DNA from 2 places in the Nocardioides sp. Leaf285 genome. Region 2 is predicted to be linked to the other one. Evidence: predicted binding sites of a transcription regulator. Region 2 holds the regulator's gene; the other holds the start of a gene.

Region 1 (11,216 bases), 520 kb from region 2:
GCTCCCCGCGCGGCAACGCCACCATCGACCAGCTGGGCCGCGACCTGCGCCAGGTGCTCGACGAGGTCGTGCCCGAGGGCCCGGTGGTGCTCGTGGGCCACTCGATGGGCGGCATGTCGATCGTGGCGCTGGTCGAGCAGTTCCCCGAGCTGGTCGGCGACCGGGTGGTCGGCGTGGGCCTCATCGCCACGACCGCGGGCGGGCTCGACCCGAGCCGGCTGCTGCTGCCGCTGGTGCCGACCCCGCTGGGCAGCCGGGTGACCGGCTCGGCGGTCAAGACCCTGGCCCGCGGGCACCACCTGGTCGACCTCGCGCGTCGCCTCGGTCGCAGCTTCGCGACGGTGGCAACCGACGTCTTCGCCTTCGGCGACGACGTGCCGGCCTCCTACATCAGCTTCGTCGACGACATGCTCAGCGCGACGCCCTTCGCGGTGGTCGCGGAGTTCTTCCCGAGCTTCAAGGGCCTCGACAAGTTCGACAGCGTGGAGGTGCTCGAGCAGGTGCCGGTCTCGATCGTGTGCGGCACCGCCGACAAGCTCACCTCGGTCGGCCACAGCCGCAAGCTGCACGAGCGCATCGAGGGCTCGCGGCTGCTGGAGTGCGAGGGGGCGGGCCACATGGTGATGATGGAGCGCCACGACCACGTCAACGCCGAGATCGACCAGCTCGTGGCCGCCGCGACCGAGCAGGTGTCGCGCCGATGACGCTCACCGTGCGCCAGGTCGGCCCGGAGCACGCCCGCGAGGTGCTCGAGGTGGTGCGGGCCGCGTTCTCCGCGCGCCCCCCGCTCGACCCGCCGGCCGACGCGCTCGGGGAGAGCGTCGAGACCATCGCTGAGAGGCTCAGCCGCGTCGGCGCCGGCGGCGGGGGCCTGCTGGCCTGCCTCGACGGCGAGCCCGTCGGTGCCGTCGTGCTCGACCCGGTCGGCAGCACGACCTACCTGCGCCGCTTCGCCGTCAGCCCCGACCACCAGGGCCACGGCATCGCCGGGGCGCTCATCGAGGCCGCGGTGGAGGCGGTCGAGGCCTCCGGCACGGGCACCGACGACCTCACCGTCGTCGCGCGCGAGGAGCTGCCCCGCACGGTGCGCTTCTGGGAGCGCCAGGGCTTCAAGGAGATCCTGCGCTACTCCCCGCACGTCGAGATGCGCCGGCCCCTGCGTACGGCGGTCTGGGCCGCGCCGACCGCGGAGGCCATGCGCGGGATCGGCCGCTCGCTGGCCGGCCAGCTCACGCGGGGCGACCTCATCGTGCTCACCGGCGAGCTGGGGGCCGGCAAGACGACCTTCACCCAGGGCCTCGGGGCGGGGCTGGGCGTGCGCGGCGGGGTGACCTCGCCGACCTTCGTCATCGCCCGCGTGCACCCCTCGGAGGTGGGCGGTCCGCAGCTGGTGCACGTCGACGCCTACCGCCTGGGCGGCCTGGACGAGCTCGACGACCTCGACCTCGACACCTCGCTGTCCGACGCGGTGACGGTGGTGGAGTGGGGCGCGGGGCTGGCCGAGGGCCTCAGCGAGTCGCGCCTGGAGATCAACATCGTGCGCGACCTCGACCCCGAGGGCAGCGAGGACCCGCGCCGGGTGGAAATCACGCCGGTCGGCCCGCGCTGGCACGCCCTGTCCTTCCGCGCCCTCGGCTGATCCCGGGTCGGTCCGCGGGCTGGGCTAGCCTCGGGCGCGTGCTGCTGACCTTCGACACCTCCTCGCCCCAGGTCTGCGTGGCCCTCCACGACGGCGACGACGTCGTGGTCGACCTGGTCTCCGAGCGCACCATGAAGCACGGCGAGCAGCTGGCCCCGCTCATCGAGCGGGCCCTGGCCCAGGCCGGCATCGTGCGCCAGGACCTCACCGCGATCGGGGTCGGCGCCGGCCCCGGGCCCTTCACCGGGCTGCGGGTCGGGCTCGTCACCGCGCGCACGCTCGGCTTCGTGCTGGAGCTCCCGGTCTACGCCGCCTGCTCCCTCGACGTGCTGGCCGTCGAGGCCGCCGACACCCTCGGCGAGCGGCTGGCCGGCGGCTTCGTCGTGGCCACCGACGCCCGGCGCAAGGAGGTCTACCTCGCCTCCTACGACGCCGACGGCGCCCGCCTCGAGGGCCCGGTGGTCGACAAGCCGGCCGTGCTGGCCACCGACCGTCCCGTGGTGGGCGAGGGCGGCGCGCTCTATCCCGAGGCCTTCCCCGCCGCGCTCGGGCCGCAGCGCCCCGGCGCAGGCTGGCTGGCCCGTGCCATCGCGGAGGAGCGGGTCGAGCTGCTCGACCCCGAGCCGCTCTACCTGCGCCGCCCCGACGCGGTGGCGCGCGCGGTGCCGGCCGCCGCCGCCCCGTGACGGGCCCGTGAGCGGCGCGCTCGTGCGCCGCGCAACCCTCGCCGACCTCGACGCGGTGGTCGGCCTCGAGCGCAAGGGGCTCGGCGACGACGCCTGGAGCGAGGCGCTGGTCGGCGCGGGCCTCGCCGGCGATCTGCCCACCGTCGTCTACCTCGTGGCGCAGGACGGCTCCGAGGTGGTGGGCCACGCCGTGGTCAGCCTGCCCCTGCCGGCGACGGCCGCCGCCGACCCGGACCCCGACCCGGGCCCCGATCCCGCCGAGCTCCAGCGGATCGCGGTGGCCGCCGACCGGCGCCGCGGCGGGCTGGCCAGCGCCCTGCTGGAGGCCGTGGCGGCGCTGGCCCGCGAGGCCGGCGCCGAGCGGCTCCTGCTCGAGGTGCGCGAGGACAACGCCGGCGCCCGGGCCCTCTACGCCGCCCGCGGCTTCGGCGAGATCGCGCGCCGGTCGCGCTACTACCGCGACGGCACCGCCGCGGTCGTGCTCGAGCGTGCGCTCGCGGGGCCCGAGACGAAGGTGTGGACGGTCTCGTAGCCCAGCGAGGCGTAGACGGCCAGCGCCGGGGCGTTGTCGGTGTAGACGCCCAGCGTGACCACGTCGGCCAGGGCGAGGCCCGCGCGGGTCAGCGACGTCGACACCGCCCGGCCCAGCCCGCGGCCGCGCTCCCCGGGCAGCACCGCCACCCCGCGCAGGTGCCCGCTGCCGTCGGGCTGGGCGGCCAGGGCACCGACCGCCACCAGCGGGCGGCCCGGCCCGGGGCGGCGTACGCCGTGCCAGGTGAGGACGCCCGGGGTGTCGGAGCGGGCGAAGGACCCGGGGTTGGCGGCGTCGAGCACGGCGTCGACCTCCTCGGGGTGCGCGAGGCCGAGGTCGACCACCTCCGGGGTCGGCGCGAGCGGCACGTCGCCGCGCCGGGCCCGCATCCAGTGCCACGTCCACGGGTCGACCTGGCGCCACGGCGCCGGCACGACGTGGGCCGAGCGGGCCTCGACGCTGAGCCGCCCGGGCGTGGGCGACGTGGCGGCGGCCAGCGTCAGCACGGGGCCGAGCAGGGCCGGGGGGCCCACCGCGGTCACGACGTCGACGGGCCCACCGGGTCGACCGCCCGGCCCCCACCACGCGGCCGCGGTCGGCCCGGCGAGCCACGCCCGCCGCACCCCCGCGCGCGGCACCTGGTGGTGCAGCAGCGCCGCGCCGCACCCGGCGTAGAGCTCCTCGACCGACACCTCCCGCGCCGGCTCGCCCGTCGGCCCCTCCCCGACGCCGCCGTCCACCCCGACCCCGACCCCGACCTCGACACCGACACCCTCGTCACGCACCCCGCCATGCTGGCACGCGACCCCCGGCGCTCGACGGGCACAATGGGCGCGTGGAGCACACCGACGGACCCCTGGTGCTGGGCATCGAGACCTCCTGCGACGAGACCGGCATCGGCATCGTGCGCGGGCGCACCCTGCTCGCCGACGCGGTGGCCAGCAGCGTCGAGGAGCACGCGCGCTTCGGCGGCGTCGTGCCCGAGGTCGCGAGCCGGGCCCACCTCGAGGTCATGGTCCCGACCATCGAGCGGGCCTGCGAGACCGCAGGGGTCGCCCTGCACGAGGTCGACGCGATCTCGGTGACCCACGGGCCGGGCCTCGCCGGTGCCCTCCTGGTGGGGGTGGCCGCGGCCAAGGCCCTCGCGCTCGGCCTCGGCAAGCCGCTCTACGGCGTCAACCACCTGGCCTCCCACGTGGCCGTCGACCAGCTCGAGCACGGCGCGCTGCCCGAGCCCTGCGTGGCGATGCTGGTGAGCGGGGGCCACTCCAGCCTGCTGCGGGTGGCCGACGTGACCGGCCACGACGACGGCATCGTCTCGATGGGCTCGACGATCGACGACGCCGCGGGGGAGGCCTTCGACAAGGTCGCCCGGCTGCTGGGCCTGCCCTTCCCCGGGGGTCCCCACGTCGACCGGGTCGCCCGCGAGGGAGACAGCGTGGCCATCGACTTCCCCCGCGGCCTCACCGCCCGCAAGGACCTCGAGCGGCACCGCTTCGACTTCTCCTTCTCCGGGCTCAAGACCGCGGTGGCGCGGTGGGTCGATACCCGGGAGCGCTCGGGGGAGCCGGTGCCGGTGGCCGACGTGGCGGCGTCCTTCCAGGAGGCGGTGTGCGACGTGCTGGTGCGCAAGGCGCTCGACGCGGCGGCCAGCGAGGGCATCGACGACCTGCTCATCGGCGGCGGGGTCGCGGCCAACTCCCGGCTGCGGGCGCTGGCGGAGTCGCGCGCCGAGACCCTGGGCATCCGGGTGCGGGTGCCGCGGCCCGGCCTGTGCACCGACAACGGCGCGATGGTGGCGGCCCTCGGCGCCGAGATGGTCGCCCGCGGCCGCACGCCCTCCTCCCTCGACCTGCCCGCCGACTCCTCGCTGCCCGTCACCGACGTCCTCGCCGGCTGAGCGTCCGGGGCACCGCCTAGGCTCGGGGCCACCGGCGCCGCTTGGCGCCATCCCCGACCGGAGGAGAACCATGCAGCAGGTGAAGGCCGTCGTCGCACGGGCCAAGGGACAGCCCGTCGAGGTCACGACGATCAACGTGCCCGACCCCGGGCCGGGCGAGGCCGTGGTCAAGATCCAGGCGTGCGGGGTGTGCCACACCGACCTGCACTACCGCGAGGGCGGCATCAATGACGACTTCCCGTTCCTGCTCGGCCACGAGGCCTCCGGCGTCGTCGAGGCCGTCGGCGACGACGTCACCTCGGTGGCCCCCGGCGACTTCGTCGTGCTCAACTGGCGCGCGGTGTGCGGCCAGTGCCGCGCCTGCGAGCGCGGCGAGCCGCAGTACTGCTTCGCCACCCACAACGCCACCCAGAAGATGACGCTGGCCGAGGGCGACGACGCCGGCACCGAGCTCAGCCCCGCGCTGGGCATCGGCGCCTTCGCCGAGAAGACCCTGGTCGCGGCCGGCCAGTGCACCAAGGTCGACCCGTCGGCCCGTCCGGCCGCCGTCGGCCTGCTGGGCTGCGGCGTGATGGCCGGCATCGGCGCGGCGATCAACACCGGCGCCGTGGGCCGCGGCAAGTCGGTCGCGGTCATCGGCTGCGGGGGCGTGGGCGTGGCCGCGATCGCGGGCTCCGCGCTGGCCGGCGCGAGCCCGATCATCGCCGTCGACATCGACGCCGGCAAGCTCGAGACCGCCAAGGCCCTCGGCGCCACCCACACTGTCGACTCCTCGACCACCGACCCGGTGGAGGCCATCAAGGAGATCTGCGCCCAGACCTACGCCGGGGCCGAGGGCGCCGACGTCGTCATCGAGGCCGTGGGCCGCCCGGAGACCTGGAAGCAGGCGTTCTACGCCCGCGACCTGGCCGGCACCGTCGTCCTGGTCGGCGTGCCGACCCCCGACATGACCGTGCCGGAGATCCCGCTCATCGACGTCTTCGGCCGCGGCGGCGCCCTGAAGTCCAGCTGGTACGGCGACTGCCTGCCCAGCCGCGACTTCCCGATGCTCGTCGACCTCTACCAGCAGGGCCGGCTCGACCTCGACGCCTTCGTGACCGAGGAGATCGGCATCGACGACGTCGAGGCCGCCTTCGCCAAGATGCACGACGGCGGCGTGCTGCGCTCGGTGGTGATCGTGTGAGCGGCGCTGCCGGGGGAGTGCGGATCGACCACGCCGTCTCCAGCGGCACCTTCAGCCTCGACGGCGAGACCCACCAGGTCGACAACAACCTCTGGGTCGTCGGCGACGACACCGAGTGCGTCGTCATCGACGCCCCGCACTCGGTCGAGGACATCCTGGCGCTGGTGGGTGAGCGCACCGTGCGGGCGATCCTGCTGACCCACGCCCACGACGACCACTCGCGGGTCGCGCCGGCCCTGCGCGAGCGGGTGGTGGCGCCGATCATGCTGCACCCCGACGACAAGCCGCTGTGGGACCTGACCCACCTCACCGAGGACGGCGAGGGCCACCTGTGGGACGTCGACCTCGGCGACGGCTTCGAGATCCTCGTCGGGGGCACGGTCCTGCGGGCGCTGCACACGCCGGGCCACGCCCCGGGGGCCGTGTGCTTCCACGCCCCGGCGCTGGGGTGCGTCTTCACCGGCGACACCCTCTTCCAGGGAGGTCCGGGGGCCACCGGTCGCTCCTACAGCGACGAGGACGTCATCGAGGCCTCGATCCGCGAGAAGCTCCTCGCCCTGCCCGACGAGACCGTGGTCCACACCGGTCACGGCGACGACACCACCATCGGCGCCGAGCGCGCCGGCCTGGCGGGCTGAGCCCGCTCCACCCGCGGCCCTCGCCCGCTCGGGCGAGGGCCGCCAGGGTCGGCCTGGGTAAAGTCGTGAGATCCCCCCAGGAGGTGCACGGTGCAGCAGCAGGTGCAGCACGACCCCGGTCCCGACCCGGCGACCGACGCGAGCGGTCCCCCGACCCACGACGCGACGACGACCCTCCCCCCGGTGGCCCTCGCCCCGGTCGACGACCCGGAGTGGGAGCCGGCGTGGACCACCTACTGGGCCGCGCTGGAGACGGGCGACCGCCACGGCGCCCTGGCCGTGGTGCGTGAGCGCCACGAGGGCGGGGCCGCCCCCATGGAGGTCATCGAGCGGCTCGTCGTGCCGGCCCAGGCCCGCATCGGCGACCTCTGGCTGACCGGTGGGTGGAGCGTGGCCCAGGAGCACCAGGCCACCGCGATCAACGAGGGCCTCGTGCACTGGCTGGGCTCCTTCGCCCCCGAGGCCGACCCGTCGGCGCCGCTGGTCATCGTCTCCTGCCTCGAGCACGAGCGCCACGCGCTCCCGGCGCTCATCGTGGCCGAGTCGCTGCTGCTCGCGGGCTACCGCGTCACCTACGTCGGCGGTGACCCCGAGCCCGCCGGGCTCCTGCACGACATCCTCAGCCTCAAGCCCCGGGCGGTGCTCTTCAGCGCCTCGCTCACCTCCTCGCTGGCCGGGCAGAAGTCGCTCTTCAGCTCCATCCGGGCCATCGGCATCCCCGTGGTGGTGGGCGGCCAGGCCTTCGGGGGCGACGAGACCCGCGCCCTCGCGCTCGGCGCGACCGCCTACGCCGCCACCCCGGGCGAGGCGGCGCGGGTCATCGACGCCCTCCCGTCACGGGTGCCGCAGACGGGTCCCGCCGAGGCCGGGCCCGCCGACGTGGAGGCCGCCTGGATCGCCGACTACCACCACGAGATCGCGCCCTACGTCGTGCGCGCGATCGCCGCCCGCCACGACGTCGCGGTCGGGGCGCCCTCCAGCGCCCCCGACTGGTGGACCGACTTCCCGGGCTACGTCGACCACGTCCTCGGCTGCCTCGCCGCCGCCCTCGTGGTCGGCGACGAGACCATCATGATCGAGGTGCGCGACTGGCTCGAGCGCGTGCTCGAGGCCCGCCGCGCCCCCGACGGCCTGGTCGCCGAGGTGTGGGGCCTGCTGGCCGAGCCGCTGCGCGGCCACCCCCTGGCGCGGGTCCACCTGGCCGGGGCGGCGCCGGGGCACGCCCCGGGCTAGAGCGGGCGCACCAGCAGGGCGGTGCCCTCGCCGGCCACGCGGGTCATCACCAGGGTGGCCTCGCCGTCACCCTGCAGCGCGAGCCGCTTGCGCAGCTGCTCGGGCACCACGTCGACGCCGCGCTTCTTGATGGTCAGCCGGCCCACGCCCCGCTCGCGCAGCGCCGCGCGCAGCTGCTTCTCGCGGTAGGGCAGCTCCTCGAGCACCTCGTAGCCGCGCGCGAACGGCGTACGGGTCGCGTAGTCGGAGGTGAGGTAGGCGATGTGGGGGTCGAGCAGGCCCGCGCCGTCACCGGCGTGCGCCGCGGCGACGGCGGTGACGAGCCCGGCGCGCACGACGGCGCCGTCGGGCTCGTAGAGGTAGGCCCCCAGGGACCGCACGGGAGCCCCGGGGTCGTCCTCGTCGGTGAGCGTGGCCAGGCCGCCGTCGCCGATGACGGTGGCCCGGCGGCGGGTGGTGGCCAGCCGGCCCGCCCACAGGGCGGCCTCCTTGACCTCCCCGTGGTCGCTGACCCACTCGGCCTCGACGCCCTCGGGCACGAGGTCGTGGGGGATCCCGGGCGCGACCTTGACGCACGCGTCGCGGCGCAGCAGGCCCTCGACGAACGACCAGGGCGGCGTCCAGTCGTCGACGTCGAAGGTGCGACCCCGTGCGGTGCGCCGCGCCGGGTCGGCGAAGGCGACGTCGAAGGGGGAGGTGTCGACCGTGGTGGCGTCGGCGACGACGGTCGCGCCGTCGAGGCCCAGCGCGGCCAGGTTGGCCCGCGCGACCTCGACCCGCACCGGGTCGAGGTCGACGCCCGCGCAGACGATGCCGGCCCGGGCGCCCGCCATCAGGTCCCCGCCGATGCCGCAGCCCAGGTCGACCAGCGAGATCGCCTCGAAGGCGCGCAGCCGGGCCGCGCGGTGGTCGGCGACGGCGCGACGGGTCGCCTGCTCCAGGCCGTCGGGGGTGAAGTAGAGCAGCCGGGCGTCCTCTCCCAGCTTGGCCTCGGCGCGGCGGCGCAGCGTGGCCTGGGTGAGCGCCGCGGCGACGTGGGCGGGGTCGGTCCCGGGGTGGCGCCGGCGCAGCGAGGCCGAGACCCGCAGCGGGTCCGGCGTCGCGGGCCCGGCCCGCAGGACGGCCACCGCCTCGGCGAGCAGGGCCTGGCCGTCGTCGGTGAGCAGCCACCGCAGGTCGTCGAGGTCCATGGCCGCGATCCTGTCAGGCCGTCCGGGTGCCGCCGCAGCCGCGGGGGACCCCGGCCCTGGCACTCAGGGTGAGCGAGTGCTAGTTTCTGGGTTGGCACTCTCCCCGTGAGTGTGCCAGCCACCCGCAGCGCAGCGCGACCCCCGCGACGGCGTGCCACGCGAGCGGTGGACCCAGACGTGCACCACCCGCCATCAAGTAGTGACGAAAGTGGAGGTCGACATCGTGTCGGTCAACATCAAGCCCCTCGAGGACCGCATCGTCGTCAAGACGCTCGAGGCCGAGCAGACCACGGCTTCCGGCCTGGTCATCCCGGACACCGCCAAGGAGAAGCCCCAGGAGGGCGAGGTCGTCTCGATCGGCCCCGGCCGCATCGACGACAAGGGCAACCGCGTCCCGCTCGACGTCGCCGTCGGCGACAAGGTCATCTACAGCAAGTACGGCGGCACCGAGGTCAAGTACGCCGGCGAGGAGTACCTCATCCTTTCCGCCCGCGACGTCCTCGCCGTCGTCTCCTGACGCACCTGGCATCCCGGCTGGCAGCGTTGCCGCCGCTCGACGACCCGCTTCGCTCCACGGTCGTCGTCGCGGCGGCGCCTCGCCAGCCGGGCGCCAGGCACGTCAGGCCAGTGCTTGAAAGCCTCGTGCTTCTAAGGAGAACGCATGCCCAAGATTCTTGAGTTCGACGAGAGCGCCCGCCGCGCCCTCGAGCGGGGCGTCGACGCCCTCGCCAACGCCGTCAAGGTGACGCTCGGCCCCAAGGGCCGCTACGTCGTCCTCGACAAGAAGTGGGGCGCGCCGACCATCACCAACGACGGTGTGACCGTCGCCCGTGAGATCGAGCTCGACGACCCCTTCGAGAACCTCGGCGCGCAGCTGACGAAGGAGGTCGCCACCAAGACCAACGACGTCGCCGGTGACGGCACCACCACCGCCACCGTGCTCGCCCAGGCCATGGTCCACGAGGGCCTGCGGGCCGTCGCGGCCGGCGCCAACCCGATGGGCCTCAAGCGGGGCATGGACCTCGCCGCGGCCGCCGTCGGCGACGCCCTGCGCGACGCCGCCCGCGAGGTCGACTCGGTCGAGGACATGGCCTCCGTGGCCACGATCTCGAGCCGTGACAAGGTCATCGGCGACCTGCTCTCGCAGGCCTTCGACAAGGTCGGCAAGGACGGTGTCATCACCGTCGAGGAGTCCAACTCCATGGGCACCGAGCTCGACTTCACCGAGGGCATGCAGTTCGACAAGGGCTACCTGTCGCAGTACTTCGTCAGCGACCCCGAGCGCATGGAGGCCGTCCTCGACGACCCCTACATCCTCCTGCACCAGGGCAAGATCTCGGCGATCGCCGAGCTCCTGCCGCTGCTGGAGAAGGTCATCGCCGCCGGCAAGCCGCTCTTCATCCTCGCCGAGGACGTCGAGGGCGAGGCCCTCTCGACCCTGGTCGTGAACAAGATCCGCGGCACCTTCAACGCCGTCGCGGTGAAGAGCCCCGCCTTCGGTGACCGCCGCAAGGCGATGATGCAGGACATCGCGACGCTGACCGGTGGCGAGATCGTCGCCCCCGAGGTCGGGCTCAAGCTCGACCAGGTCGGCCTCGAGGTGCTGGGCCAGGCCCGCCGCATCGTGGTCACCAAGGACAACACCACCATCGTCGACGGCGCCGGCGACGCCGCCGCCGTCGAGGGTCGCGTGAACCAGATCAAGGCCGAGATCGAGAACACCGACTCCGACTGGGACCGCGAGAAGCTCCAGGAGCGCCTCGCCAAGCTGGCCGGCGGTGTCTGCGTGATCAAGGTCGGCGCCGCCACCGAGGTGGAGCTGAAGGAGAAGAAGCACCGCATCGAGGACGCCGTCTCCGCGACGCGCGCCGCGATCGAGGAGGGCATCGTCGCCGGTGGCGGCTCGGCCCTCATCCACGCGGTGTCCGTGCTCGAGGGCGACCTCGGCCTCACCGGCGACGAGGCCGTCGGCGTGCGCATCGTGCGCAAGTCGGCCGACGAGCCGCTGCGCTGGATCGCGGAGAACGGTGGCGTCAACGGCTACGTCGTCACCACCAAGGTCCGCGAGATGGGCGTCGGCAACGGCTACAACGCCGCCACCGACACCTACGGCGACCTGGTCGCCCAGGGCGTGCTCGACCCGGTCAAGGTGACCCGCTCCGCGCTGGTCAACGCCACCTCGATCGCGGCGATGCTGCTGACGACCGAGACGCTC
Region 2 (11,216 bases):
CGACCGGGGGTCTCGACGGCGATGGTGACGACGAGGTCGCCCCGGCCGCCCCGCAGCCCGGGCACACCGCGCCCGCGCAGCACCTGCTCGGTGCCCGACTGGGTGCCGGGGCGGACCTCGATCTCGAAGCTGGTCTCCAGCTCAGTGGGCTCCTCGGGATCGGCCACGACGTCGGCCTCCAGGGTCGGCAGCGTGATCGTGGTGCCGAGCGCGGCCGCCGTCATCGGCACCGTGACGGTGCACTGGAGGTCGTTGCCGTGGCGGCGGAAGGTCGGGTGCTCGGCCACGTGGATCTCGACGTAGAGGTCACCGGCGGGGCCGCCGCCCGGCCCGACCTCGCCCTGCTCGGTCAGCTGCACGCGGGTGCCGGTGTCGACGCCCGCAGGGATCTTGACCGTCAGCGAGCGACGCGAGCGCACCCGGCCGTCGCCGGAGCACTCCCGGCACGGGTCGGGGATGATCGTGCCAAAGCCGCGGCAGGCCGCGCAGGGGCGCAGCGTGCGGATCTCGCCGAGGAACGACCGCTGCACCTGGGCGACCTCGCCCTGGCCCCGGCAGGTCTCGCACGGCACCGGCTGGCTGCCCGGTGCGGCGCCGTCGCCGTGGCAGGTCGAGCACAGCACCGCGGTGTCGACCTTGATCTCGCGGGTGACGCCGAAGGCGGCGTCGGCGAGGTCGACCTCGAGGCGGATCAGCGCGTCCTGCCCCCGACGAACGCGCGGGCGCGGACCACGGCCCTGGCCACCGCCCTGACCGCCGCCTCCGAAGAACGCGTCCATGATGTCGGTGAAGGAAAACCCGGCACCCTGCCCGAAGCCGGCCTGGCCGCCCCCACCGAAGGGGTCTGCGCCGCGGTCGTAGGAGGAGCGCTTCTGCGGGTCGGAGAGCACCTCGTAGGCCATCGAGACCTGCTTGAACTTCTCCTGCGACTCGGGGTCGGGGTTGACGTCGGGGTGCAGCTGGCGCGCCAGTCGGCGGTAGGCCTTCTTGATCGCGTCGCCGTCCGCGTCGCGGGCGACCCCGAGGAGGTCGTACAGGTCCTGGCTCACTGATGGTCCTTCGTCGTCGTCCGGGTGGTGCGTGCTGGTCGTGCGTCGTGCTCTGGCGTGCTGGTCTGGCGTGCTGGTCTGGCGTGCTGGTCTGGCGTGCTGGTCTGGTGGGGCGCGGGCGCTCGGGGGCCCCGGGTGCGGGGCGGGCCCGCGGGCCCGGCCGGCGAGGGCCTGCTCAGGCCTCGTCGAGGATGCGGGAGACGTAGCGGGCGACCGCGCGCACCGCAGCCATCGTGCCCGGGTAGTCCATGCGGGTGGGACCCACGATGCCGAGCGTGGCCAGCGACTCCTCGCGGGGGCCGTAGCCGGTGGAGACGACGCTGGTCGAGGACAGCTCCTCGTAGGGGCCCTCGGCGCCGATGCGCACCGTGACGAGCCCGCCGGTGCCCGACTCCCCCAGCAGCTTGAGCAGCACGACGTGCTCCTCGAGGGCCTCGAGCAGCGGGCGCACGGCGGAGTCGAAGCTGTCGCCGTACCTCGCGAGGTTCGCTGCGCCGCCGACGGCGACGCGGGCGTCGTTGCGGTGGTCGCTCATCGAGTCCACGAGCACCTCGACCACCTGCACGGTGGCTGCGCTCGGGCCCCGGCCGTCGGGGTCGCCGGCCTCGCCGAGGGCGCGCAGGGCCACGAGGGCCTCGGCGATGGTGGCGCCGGTGACGGTGCGCAGCACCAGCGAGCGCAGCTCGGCCAGCTCCTCGTCGTCGAGCTCCCCCTCGAGCTCGACTACGCGCTGCTCGACGCGCCCGGTGCTGAGGATCAGCACGACGAGCAGCCGGTGGGCGCCCAGGGAGACCAGCTCGACGTGGCGCACGGTGGAGCGCGACAGCGTGGGGTACTGCACCACGGCCACCTGCCGGGTCAGCTGGGAGAGCAGCCGCACGCTGCGCTGCACCACGTCGTCGAGGTCGACGGCGCCGTCGAGGAAGGTGGAGATGGCCCGGCGCTCGGCGGTGCTCATGGGCTTGACCGTGGTGAGCCGGTCGACGAAGAGCCGGTAGCCCTTGTCGGTCGGCACGCGGCCGGCGCTGGTGTGGGGCTGGGTGATGTAGCCCTCGTCCTCCAGCACGGCCATGTCGTTGCGCACGGTGGCCGAGGAGACGCCCAGCCCGTGCCGCTCGACGAGCGCCTTGGAGCCGACCGGCTCGTCGGTGGCGACGTAGTCCTCCACGATGGCTCGCAGCACGGCGAGCCTGCGGTCCTCCTGCATCCCGCCTCCTCCCGCCGGCCCGGTCCGGGGCCTCTGGCACCCGGCCGCGCTCGATTGGCACTCGATTCCGTGGAGTGCCAACTCTACAAGGTCGGGTCCCTCACGGCAGCCCGGGCGTGGACCGCGTCGGCCGCCGGGCGTCCGCGCTCCGGCGCGTGTGGCGGACCCGACTCGGAGAGCCCCTCCCCCGGACGACCCGAGTAGGTTAGGCTCACCTAACAACGACCACCCGTCACGGCGTCCGACCCAGGACCGCCCGCCGATCGGAGGCAGCATGACCGCCGAGAGCTCGACCCGTCCCCTCCACGACCCCTACCTGGTCGCGGCCGAGGCGCGCGCGGTCCTGTCGTGCGCCACCGACGCCGGGCTGGTCGTCGAGGGCGCCCCCGACGTGCTGCGCGACGACACCCTGGGCATGGCCGAGCGCGACGGCGTGCCGACCTTCACCTGCTCCCCCGCCGGCGACCTCGCCCTGGCCGCCGCCCGTGGCGCCGGGGCCGTGCTCACCGTCGACAGCGCCCTCGCCGGCCCCGCCGGCGCGCGGCCTCCCTCGGTGACGGTCTCGGGCCGCCTCTCCCTGGCCGGCCTGGAGGCCTGCCCCTGCTGCGAGGACGAGCGGCAGGTCGTGCGCTTGGTGCCCGAGCAGGTCGCCCTCCAGCTCACCGGCCCCGACGGCGTCGCCACCTCGCTGGCCGTGCCTGTCGAGGAGTACGCCGCGCCCGCCCACGCGCTCAACCGCGGCTACCTGCAGCGCTGCGTGGAGCACGCGGGCCGCTGCCACCCCGAGGAGCTGCGCGCCTCGGTCGCCCTGGCCGCCGGCGTGCCCGTCGAGCGCCTCATCGCCGCCGAGCTGGCCGAGCTCACCGCCGGCGGGGTCGACGTGCGCTGGATCGACGACGCCGGCGCCCACGTCACCCGCCTGGTCTTCCCCCGCGCCGCGCGCACGCCCGTGGAGCTGGCCGCGATGCTGCGGCGCGAGCTCGGCGCCGGCATCTGCTGACCGCTCCGACCCTCGCGCGGTCGGGGTCGCCCGGTCGGAGCGGACAGCAGGGGTCCTGAGCCGCCGAACCAGCGCCATTGCGCAGCGCGCACGCCTCGGGGCTCGCCGGTCTGCGTGATCGGAGACCACCCCGGCGGCCCCAGCCTGCTCAACCAGCGCAATTGCGGAGGGGGCAGGGCGCAGGGCTCACCGGTCTGCGTGATCCGCGACCACCCCGGCGGCCACACCCTGCTGAACCAGCGCAATTGCGCAGCGCGCACCCCTCGAGGCCCACCGGTCTGCGTGATCCGCGACCACCCCGACGGCCCCAGCCTGCTCAACCGGCGCAATTGCGCAGCGCGCACCCCTCGACGCCCACCGGTCTGCGTGATCCGCGACCACCCCGACGGCCCCACCCTGCTCAACCAGCGCAATTGCGCGGCGCGCCCCGCACCCCGCACCCCGCTCCCCGCGTCCCGCGTCCCGCGCCCCGCGCCCCGCGCCCGGCTAGGTTGAGCCGATGGACTTCGAGGAGATCGCCGACCGCGTCTGGATCTCACGGCGCGCGTGGTGCGACGTCAACGTCACGGTGGTGCGCGGTGAGCGCGGCCTGGTGGTGGTCGACACGCACGGGTCGCTGGCCTCGGGCCGCGCGCTGGTCGACGACGTCCGTGCGCTCGGCCGGGGCGAGGTGGTGGCCGTCGTGACCACCCACGACCACTACGACCACGCCTTCGGCACCGGGGCGTTCCTCGAGGCCTGGGGGCCCCTGCCCGTGCACGCCCACGAGACGGCCGCCGCGCTGCTCACCGAGGCCGCCCGGCGCGGCACGGGCGACTACCGGGGCGAGCACGCCGAGGAGGTCCACGCGACCGAGGTGGTCGCGCCCGACCACGTGTTCTCCTCCGCCGCGGTGCTGGACCTGGGCGACCGCGCCCTCGAGCTGGTCCACCCCGGCCGCGGTCACACCGCGGGCGACCTCGTGGTGCGGGTGCCCGACGTCGACGTGCTGCTGGCCGGCGACCTCGTCGAGGAGGCGCCGCCCGCCGGTGCCGGGGACGGCGCGGTGCCGGCGTACGGCGCCGACTCGTTCCCGTTGGAGTGGCCCTGGAGCCTCGACGTCGTGCTGTCGCTGACCACCGGTCGCTCGGTGGTCGTGCCCGGCCACGGGTCGCCGGTCGACCGCGACTTCGTCGAGGTCCAGCGCAACGAGATCGGCCTGGTGGCCACCGAGATCCGCGACCTGGTGGCCCGCGGCGTGCCCGAGGCCGAGGCCCTGGCCACGGGGGCGTGGCCCTACCCGGCCGCGACCCTCGCCGACGCGGTCGCCCGCGGCTACTCCCAGCTGCCGCGCACCCCGCGCCGGCTCCCCCTCGTCTGACCCGCCCCCCAGCCCCGCCGCGGCACCACGCCGTCACCACCCCACCCCGTCACCACCCCGCCGGGCGGTCGACCGCCCGCCCCCCGCGCACTAGCGTCGCCCCATGAGCGAGACCCCCGACGAGCCCAGGACCGGCATCTCCGACGACCAGCTGCCCGAGGACCTCGTGCCCGGCGACGACAACCCCCTCGCGGAGGGCCTGCCCGCCGGCGAGGACGCCGGCGACCTCCTCCACGACGGCAAGCCGGCCGCGGAGGCCGACGGCGACGACGACGGTGAGGAACCCGACACCCAGCACTGACCGGCGCGCCGGGCCGGCTCGCGGCGACGGGCGTCCTAGCCTGCTGCGATGAGTGATCGGTACGGCGGCGACGTGCTCTCCGGCGACTGGCGCGCCCCGAAGCGGGGCCGCGCGGTCGAGGCGCCCGCGGAGCTCGGAGCCGTGGTCGAGGAAGTCACCACCGACTGGGTCGGCGAGATCGTCGCCGTCGACCGGGACCTGCACACGCTGACGCTGGAGGACCGCCGCAGCAGGCGGCGCACCTTCCCCCTGGGCCCCGGCTTCCTGCTGGAGGGGCGCCCCGTCATCCTCGTGGCCCCGGCCCGCAAGGGTGCCCCCGCCGCGCCAACGCGCACCGCGTCGGGCTCGGTCGCCGTGCCGAGGGCGAAGGCGCGCGTCGCGCGGCAGAGCAGGATCTTCGTCGAGGGCCGCCACGACGCGGAACTGGTGGAGAAGGTCTGGGGCGACGACCTGCGCATCGAGGGGGTCGTCGTGGAGTTCCTCGGCGGCGTCGACGACCTCGCCGACCACCTGGTCGACTTCAGGCCCGGGCCGCAGCGGCGCGTGGGCGTGCTGGTCGACCACCTGGTGCCGGGGTCGAAGGAGAGCCGCATCGCCCAGGGCATCGCGCGCTCGGCGGTAGGCAAGCACGTCCTGATCGTCGGCCACCCCTTCATCGACGTCTGGCAGGCCGTGAAGCCCGACCGCCTGGGGCTGGCGGCCTGGCCGACGATCCCCCGCTCGGTGGAGTGGAAGAAGGGCGTGTGCCAGCACCTCGGCTGGCCGCACCGCGACCAGGCCGACATCGCGCGCGCCTGGAAGCACATCCTGGGCAAGGTGGCCTCCTACGACGACCTCGAGCCGGCCCTGCTCGGTAGGGTCGAGGAGCTGATCGACTTCGTCACGGTCGACTGACCGCGACCGGCACCAGGAGGCCCCATGTCCCAGCCGCCCTTCGGCCAACCGCCCTACGGCCAGCAGCCCTACGGCCAGACCCCCTACGGCCAGACCCCGGGGCCCGACGGCCTGACCCCCGACGAGCGCACCTGGGGCGGCGCGGCGCACTGGTCGGCCCTCGTCGCGGCCTTCGTGGCCCTGTCGTTCCTCGGCCCGCTGCTCGTGCTGCTCCTCAAGGGCGGCACCTCGCCCTACGTGCGGCAGCAGTCGGTCGAGAGCCTCAACTTCCAGCTCTCCATCCTCATCTACGGCGTCGTGTCGCTCGTGCTCGCCCTGGCGCTGGTGGGCTTCCTGCTGCTGCCGGTGGTGGGGCTGGTCTGGCTGGTGTTCACCGTCATCGGCTCGGTGCGCTCGGCGCGCGGCGAGCTCTACCGCTACCCGCTGACCATCCGCATGGTCAGCTGAGCAGGTCGCGCACCACGCCGTCGGCGACGAGGCGCGCCGCGTCCTCGAGCACGACCCGGTCACCCTCGACCCGCACGAGGCCCCGCGAGCGCAGCCCCGGCACGGCGGCGGCGCCGGCGTCATCGAGGACGTCGAGCGGGAGGCCCTCGCGCAGCCGCAGCTCCAGCAGCACCCGCTCGACGCGACGGTCCTCCGGTGAGAGCACCTCGCGCGCGTGCGCCGGGCTCAGCCCGGCGCCGATCCGCTCGGCGTAGGCGACGGGGTGCTTGACGTTCCACCACCGCACGCCCCCCACGTGGGAGTGGGCGCCGGGACCGACGCCCCACCAGTCGGCCCCGGTCCAGTAGAGCTCGTTGTGGCGGCAGCGGTGGGCTCCGCTGGCCGGCATGCCCCGGGCCCAGTTCGACACCTCGTACCACCCCAGCCCGGCCGCGACCAGCCGCTCGTCGACGAGGGCGTACTTGTCGGCCAGGTCGTCCTCGTCGGGCATCGGCAGCTCGCCGCGGCGCACCCGGCGGGCCAGGGCGGTGCCGTCCTCGACGATGAGCGAGTACGCCGAGACGTGGTCGGGCTCGCAGGCCAGGGCCGCGTCGACCGAGGTGGCCCAGTCCTCCAGGCTCTCCCCGGGGGTGCCGTAGATCAGGTCGAGGCTGACCTGCTCGAAGCCGGCCTCGCGGGCCCACGCGACCGCCGCCGGCACGCGGCGGGGGTCGTGGGTGCGGTCGAGCACCCGCAGCACGTGGCCCACCTGCGACTGCATGCCGAAGGAGACGCGGTTGAGACCCAGCTCGCGCAGCCGAGCCAGGTCGGCGGCGTCGACGCTGTCGGGGTTGGACTCGGTGGTGATCTCGGCGTCGGGGGCCAGCCCGAACTCCTCGGCGACCGCCTCCACCACCGCCCCGAGGTCGTCGGGGTCGAGCAGCGTGGGGGTGCCGCCGCCGAAGAAGACCGTCGACACGGGCAGGTCGACCTCGCCGAGGACCCGTCGCGCCTGCCGGACCTCGGCCACCGCCGCGGCGGCGTACGTCGAGCGCGAGGCCCCCGGGGCGCCCCCGGCGGGGCCGAGCTCCTCGGCGGTGTAGGTGTTGAAGTCGCAGTAGCCGCAGCGCACGGCGCAGAAGGGCACGTGGACGTAGAGGCCGAACGGGCGCCGGCCCAGACCCGCCAGGGCGGCCTCGGGCAGGGACCCGTCGGCGGGGACGGGATCGCCGTCGGGCAGGGCGGAGGGCATCTGGCCATCCTCCCACCCGGGGCCCGGGCGGCTCGGCGGCGGCTCGGACCCGGAGGGCTCAGATGGGGACGTTGAGGGTCAGGGTGTAGCCCTCGGCCACCGACCCGGCCGCCTTCGCCAGCTGCAGCGAGTACCCGTCGGAGAAGACGTTGTCGCTGTCGAGGCTGGTCTGGGCCATGTTCGTGACGCTCTGCTCGTAGCCCTCGGCCTCGGCGTAGACGGCGTCGGCGACGTCCTGGGGGATGGCCAGCTGGCTGGTGCGCAGCTTGTTGGAGGCGCTCGTGGCGTCCTCGAGGCTGGGGTAGACCTCGAAGTGCACGTGGGGCCAGCGACCCGAATAGGCGGCGGGGAAGATGGTGGTGAACTCCACCCAGCCCTTCTCGTCGGTCTCCTGGACCCCGCGCAGGTAGTTCTCCTCCGCGATGGACTCCGAGTACATCGAGTACTCCCCGTCGCGGTCGCAGTGCCACACGTAGACCGCCGCCCCCGACAGCACCTCGGCCTCGTCGCCGGTGAGGTCGTAGACCTTGAGGCGCAGCGTCGTGGGCACCCCCTCGGCCACGCCCGAGGCGGAGCCGAAGCTGCGGGTGATGTCGGAGCGCACCACCCCCGACTCCGTCAGCACGTTGACGCCGTTGGACCCGTCACCGGGGTAGGGACCGGCGGTCTCCTCGGGGATCTCGCCCTCGGCGACCTCCACCTCGGACCCGGCGGGCGCCGCGCCGCCGGGCCCGCCCTCCGGCGGGGTGCCGCCCGCGGTGCCGCCACCGGCGCCGCTCGTCGAGTCGGCATCGGCGGAGCACGCCGCGAGCGCCGTGGCCGCGCCCACGCCACCCACCGCGGCGAGGAAGCGGCGCCGCCCGAGACGGTTGCGCTCCACGATCCGGGGCAGGTCGTGGCTCAGGCCCAGGTCGTGGTCCTCGAGGTCGCCCTGGTGGTCATGGTGGTGGTCGTGGCGCTGGTGCGGGGTCATGGCTCTCCTCGGAAGACGGAACGGGTGCCGGCGGTCTCCCGCCGGCACCCATTCGAGTCGTCCTGCCTGTGCGCCCCCTGTGGGGAGCCTGCGCTCAGGAGTAGAAGGAGGCGATCCTCTCGGAGTTGTTGCTCTCCACCACGTTGCGCTTGACCTTCATCGAGGGGGTCAGCTCGCCGGACTCGATGGTCAGGTCGTGGTCGAGTAGGTCCCACTTCTTGATGGTCTCCCAGCGGTTGAGCCGCTCGTTGAGCTGGTCGACGTAGCCCCCGACCATCGCGCGGACCTTCTCCGAGCGCACGATGTCGGTGTAGGAGGCGCCCGACATCCCGTTCTCCTCGGCCCACGTCGCCATCGCGTCGGGGTCGAGGGTGATGAGGGCGACCACGAAGTTGCGCTCGTTGCCGAACACGAGGAACTGGCTGGCGTAGGGGCACAGCGCCTTGAACTTGGCCTCGATGGCCGAGGGGGCGATGTACTTGCCGCCCGAGGTCTTGAAGAGGTCCTTGATCCGGCCGGTGATGGTGAGGAAGCCCTCGGCGTCGAGGCTGCCCTTGTCGCCCGTGCGCAGCCAGCCGTCCTCGGTGAACGCCTTGGCGGTCTCCTCGGGAAGGTTGTGGTAGCCGGCCATGATGTGGGGGCCGCGGATCTGGATCTCGTCGCCCTCCCCGATGCGGATCTCGCTGCCGGGCATGGCCTTGCCGACGCTGCCGATGCGGTAGTCGTCAGGGTGGTTGACCGCCGCGCCCGCGGAGTTCTCCGTCAGGCCGTAGCCCTCGAGGATGAGGATGCCGGCGGCGTGGAAGAAGTCGGCGATCTCGGAGTTGAGGGCGGCGGAGCCGGAGATGAAGAACTTCACGCGGCCGCCGAAGCGCTCGCGGACCTTGCTGTAGACCAGCTTGTCGAAGAGGCCGTGCTGCACCCGCAGCGCCAGCGGGACCGACTTTCCCTCGCGCTTGAGGCGGTCGACGGTCGTGCCGACCTCGAAGGCCTTGGTGAAGATCTTCTCCTTCGCGCCACCCTCCGCGGCCTGCATGGTGACGATGCGGGCGTGGGCCTTCTCGAAGATGCGGGGGGCCGCACCCATGAAGGTCGGCTTGACGACGCCGAGGTTGTCGACGATGCGGTCGACGCGACCGTCGATGGCGGTGGCGAACCCGCAGGCGAGCTGGGCCGAGAGCAGCACCTTGCCGAAGGAGTGGGCCATCGGCAGCCACAGGAACTGCAGGTCGGTCTCGTCGAGGATCCCCTGCTCCTTGATGAGCGCACCCTGGTAGACCCAGCCGCGGTGCAGCAGGCGCACGCCCTTGGGGCGCCCGGTCGTGCCCGAGGTGTAGATCAGCGTGGCCAGCTGGTCGGCCGGGATCGCCTCGGCGGTGCGCCGGATGACGTCGGGGTGCTCGGCGAGGTAGGCGTCGCCGCGGGCGGCGAGCTGGTCCATGCTGAGCACGCCCTCGCCGTCGGCGGCACCGTCGAAGGTCACGACCGTGCCGAGGGCCGGGAGCTCGCCGCGGTGCTCGGCGATCTTGGCCAGCTGCTCGTCGTCCTCGGCGAAGACCACGCGGCACTCGGCGTCGCTGAGGATGTACGCCGTGTCCTCGCTGTTGGTCGTGGGGTAGACCGTCGTGGTCGCACCGGCCGCGAGCATGATCGCGAGGTCGGCCAGGACCCACTCGTAGCGCGTGCTCGAGGCGATGCCGACGCGCTGCTCGGGCTCGATGCCCAGCGAGAGCAGGCCGGCGGCGAGCCGGGAGACCAGCTCGCCGGTCTGGCGCCAGGTCACCGACTCCCAGGCCTCGCCGACCGGGAAGCGGTAGGCCTCGCTGTCGGGCGAGGTGGCCACCCGGTCGAGGAACAGCAGGGCGACGTTGGGTGTGAGGTGATCGACGAAGCCGGGGTCGATGGTGGCGGGCATTGACGCTCTCCTGCGGTGGACGACGACAGTGCCCGTAACCTACGTCACGTCGTGACCCGTGAGTAACCGGATCCCCCCAGGCGGTCCGTGTCGGGCCAGGCTTTACCCGGGACGCGCGCCCCCGGCGACCCAGCGCTCGGCGGCGAGCCGCGCCTCCGGCACCAGGTCGGGCACCTCCAGCAGTCGGGGCAGCAGCGTCCGGTCGAGGTGCACGGCCCGGAACATCAGCGCGACGGTCACACCGTGCCCGGGCCGGTGGCGCACCCGCACCTCGTCGCCGGCGGCCAGCGTCCCCTCCCCCAGCACCCTGAGGTAGGCGCCGGGGCGGGCCCGCTCGGTGAAGCGCCGCAGCCAGGCCTCGGCGGGCAGCCCGCAGTGGTCCATCCAGCCGCTCAGGGTGCGGCACGGGGTGCGGGGCGAGCGCACCTCCAGCACGACCTCCCCCACCTCCCAGCGCTCGCCGATCTCGCAGGCGTCGACGTCGAGCCCGCTCAGCGTGAGGTTCTCCCCCAGCTGCCCGTCGGGCAGGTCGTGGCCCAGCTCCGCGGCCCAGTCGTCGATCGCCTCGCGGGCGTAGGCGTAGACGGCCTTGTCAGGACCCCCGTGGTGGCGGCGGTTCGACACCTCGTCGCCCACCAGCCCCGCCGCCGTGGCCCGCACCCGACCCACGACCGGGGTCTTGTCGATGGAGGTGCGCCCCGTGGTCGCCCACGACGCCGCACGGGGACGACCCACGTTGACCGACCGCACCACCGCCACGTCGCCATCGTGCCAGCCCGCGGTCCGGCACCCGGCGCCACACCGTGTGACACGTCACGCACCCCGGTGGTTTGGACCGG

What was found. Region 2 encodes HrcA, which represses chaperone genes, less so after heat shock. Its sites were predicted from a motif close to TTGGCACTCGNNNNNNNCGAGTGCCAA; they were not measured.
Region 1: a site for HrcA is predicted at 9,058-9,084, ahead of groES (co-chaperone GroES). Genes of this name have one in related genera too.

Annotation. Positions count from the first base shown of each region.
Region 1 is NZ_LMNH01000003.1:276,506-287,721, forward strand. It holds gene ASF47_RS09720 (alpha/beta fold hydrolase) at 1-704, shown strand, start outside; gene tsaE (tRNA (adenosine(37)-N6)-threonylcarbamoyltransferase complex ATPase subunit type 1 TsaE) at 701-1,639, shown strand; gene tsaB (tRNA (adenosine(37)-N6)-threonylcarbamoyltransferase complex dimerization subunit type 1 TsaB) at 1,678-2,325, shown strand; gene ASF47_RS09735 (GNAT family N-acetyltransferase) at 2,333-2,857, shown strand; gene ASF47_RS09740 (GNAT family N-acetyltransferase) at 2,779-3,642, opposite strand; gene tsaD (tRNA (adenosine(37)-N6)-threonylcarbamoyltransferase complex transferase subunit TsaD) at 3,693-4,757, shown strand; gene ASF47_RS09750 (S-(hydroxymethyl)mycothiol dehydrogenase) at 4,828-5,940, shown strand; gene ASF47_RS09755 (MBL fold metallo-hydrolase) at 5,937-6,578, shown strand; gene ASF47_RS09760 (cobalamin B12-binding domain-containing protein) at 6,669-7,811, shown strand; gene ASF47_RS09765 (class I SAM-dependent methyltransferase) at 7,808-9,001, opposite strand; gene groES (co-chaperone GroES) at 9,225-9,518, shown strand; gene groL (chaperonin GroEL) at 9,663-11,216, shown strand, end outside.
Region 2 is NZ_LMNH01000003.1:795,197-806,412, reverse strand. It holds gene dnaJ (molecular chaperone DnaJ) at 1-1,049, opposite strand, end outside; gene hrcA (heat-inducible transcriptional repressor HrcA) at 1,225-2,256, opposite strand; gene ASF47_RS12070 (hypothetical protein) at 2,531-3,256, shown strand; gene ASF47_RS12065 (MBL fold metallo-hydrolase) at 3,756-4,616, shown strand; gene ASF47_RS12060 (hypothetical protein) at 4,720-4,917, shown strand; gene ASF47_RS12055 (DUF3097 domain-containing protein) at 4,966-5,811, shown strand; gene ASF47_RS12050 (DUF4870 domain-containing protein) at 5,836-6,258, shown strand; gene hemW (radical SAM family heme chaperone HemW) at 6,251-7,489, opposite strand; gene ASF47_RS12040 (dioxygenase family protein) at 7,548-8,462, opposite strand; gene ASF47_RS12035 (AMP-dependent synthetase/ligase) at 8,557-10,377, opposite strand; gene ASF47_RS12030 (MOSC domain-containing protein) at 10,480-11,136, opposite strand.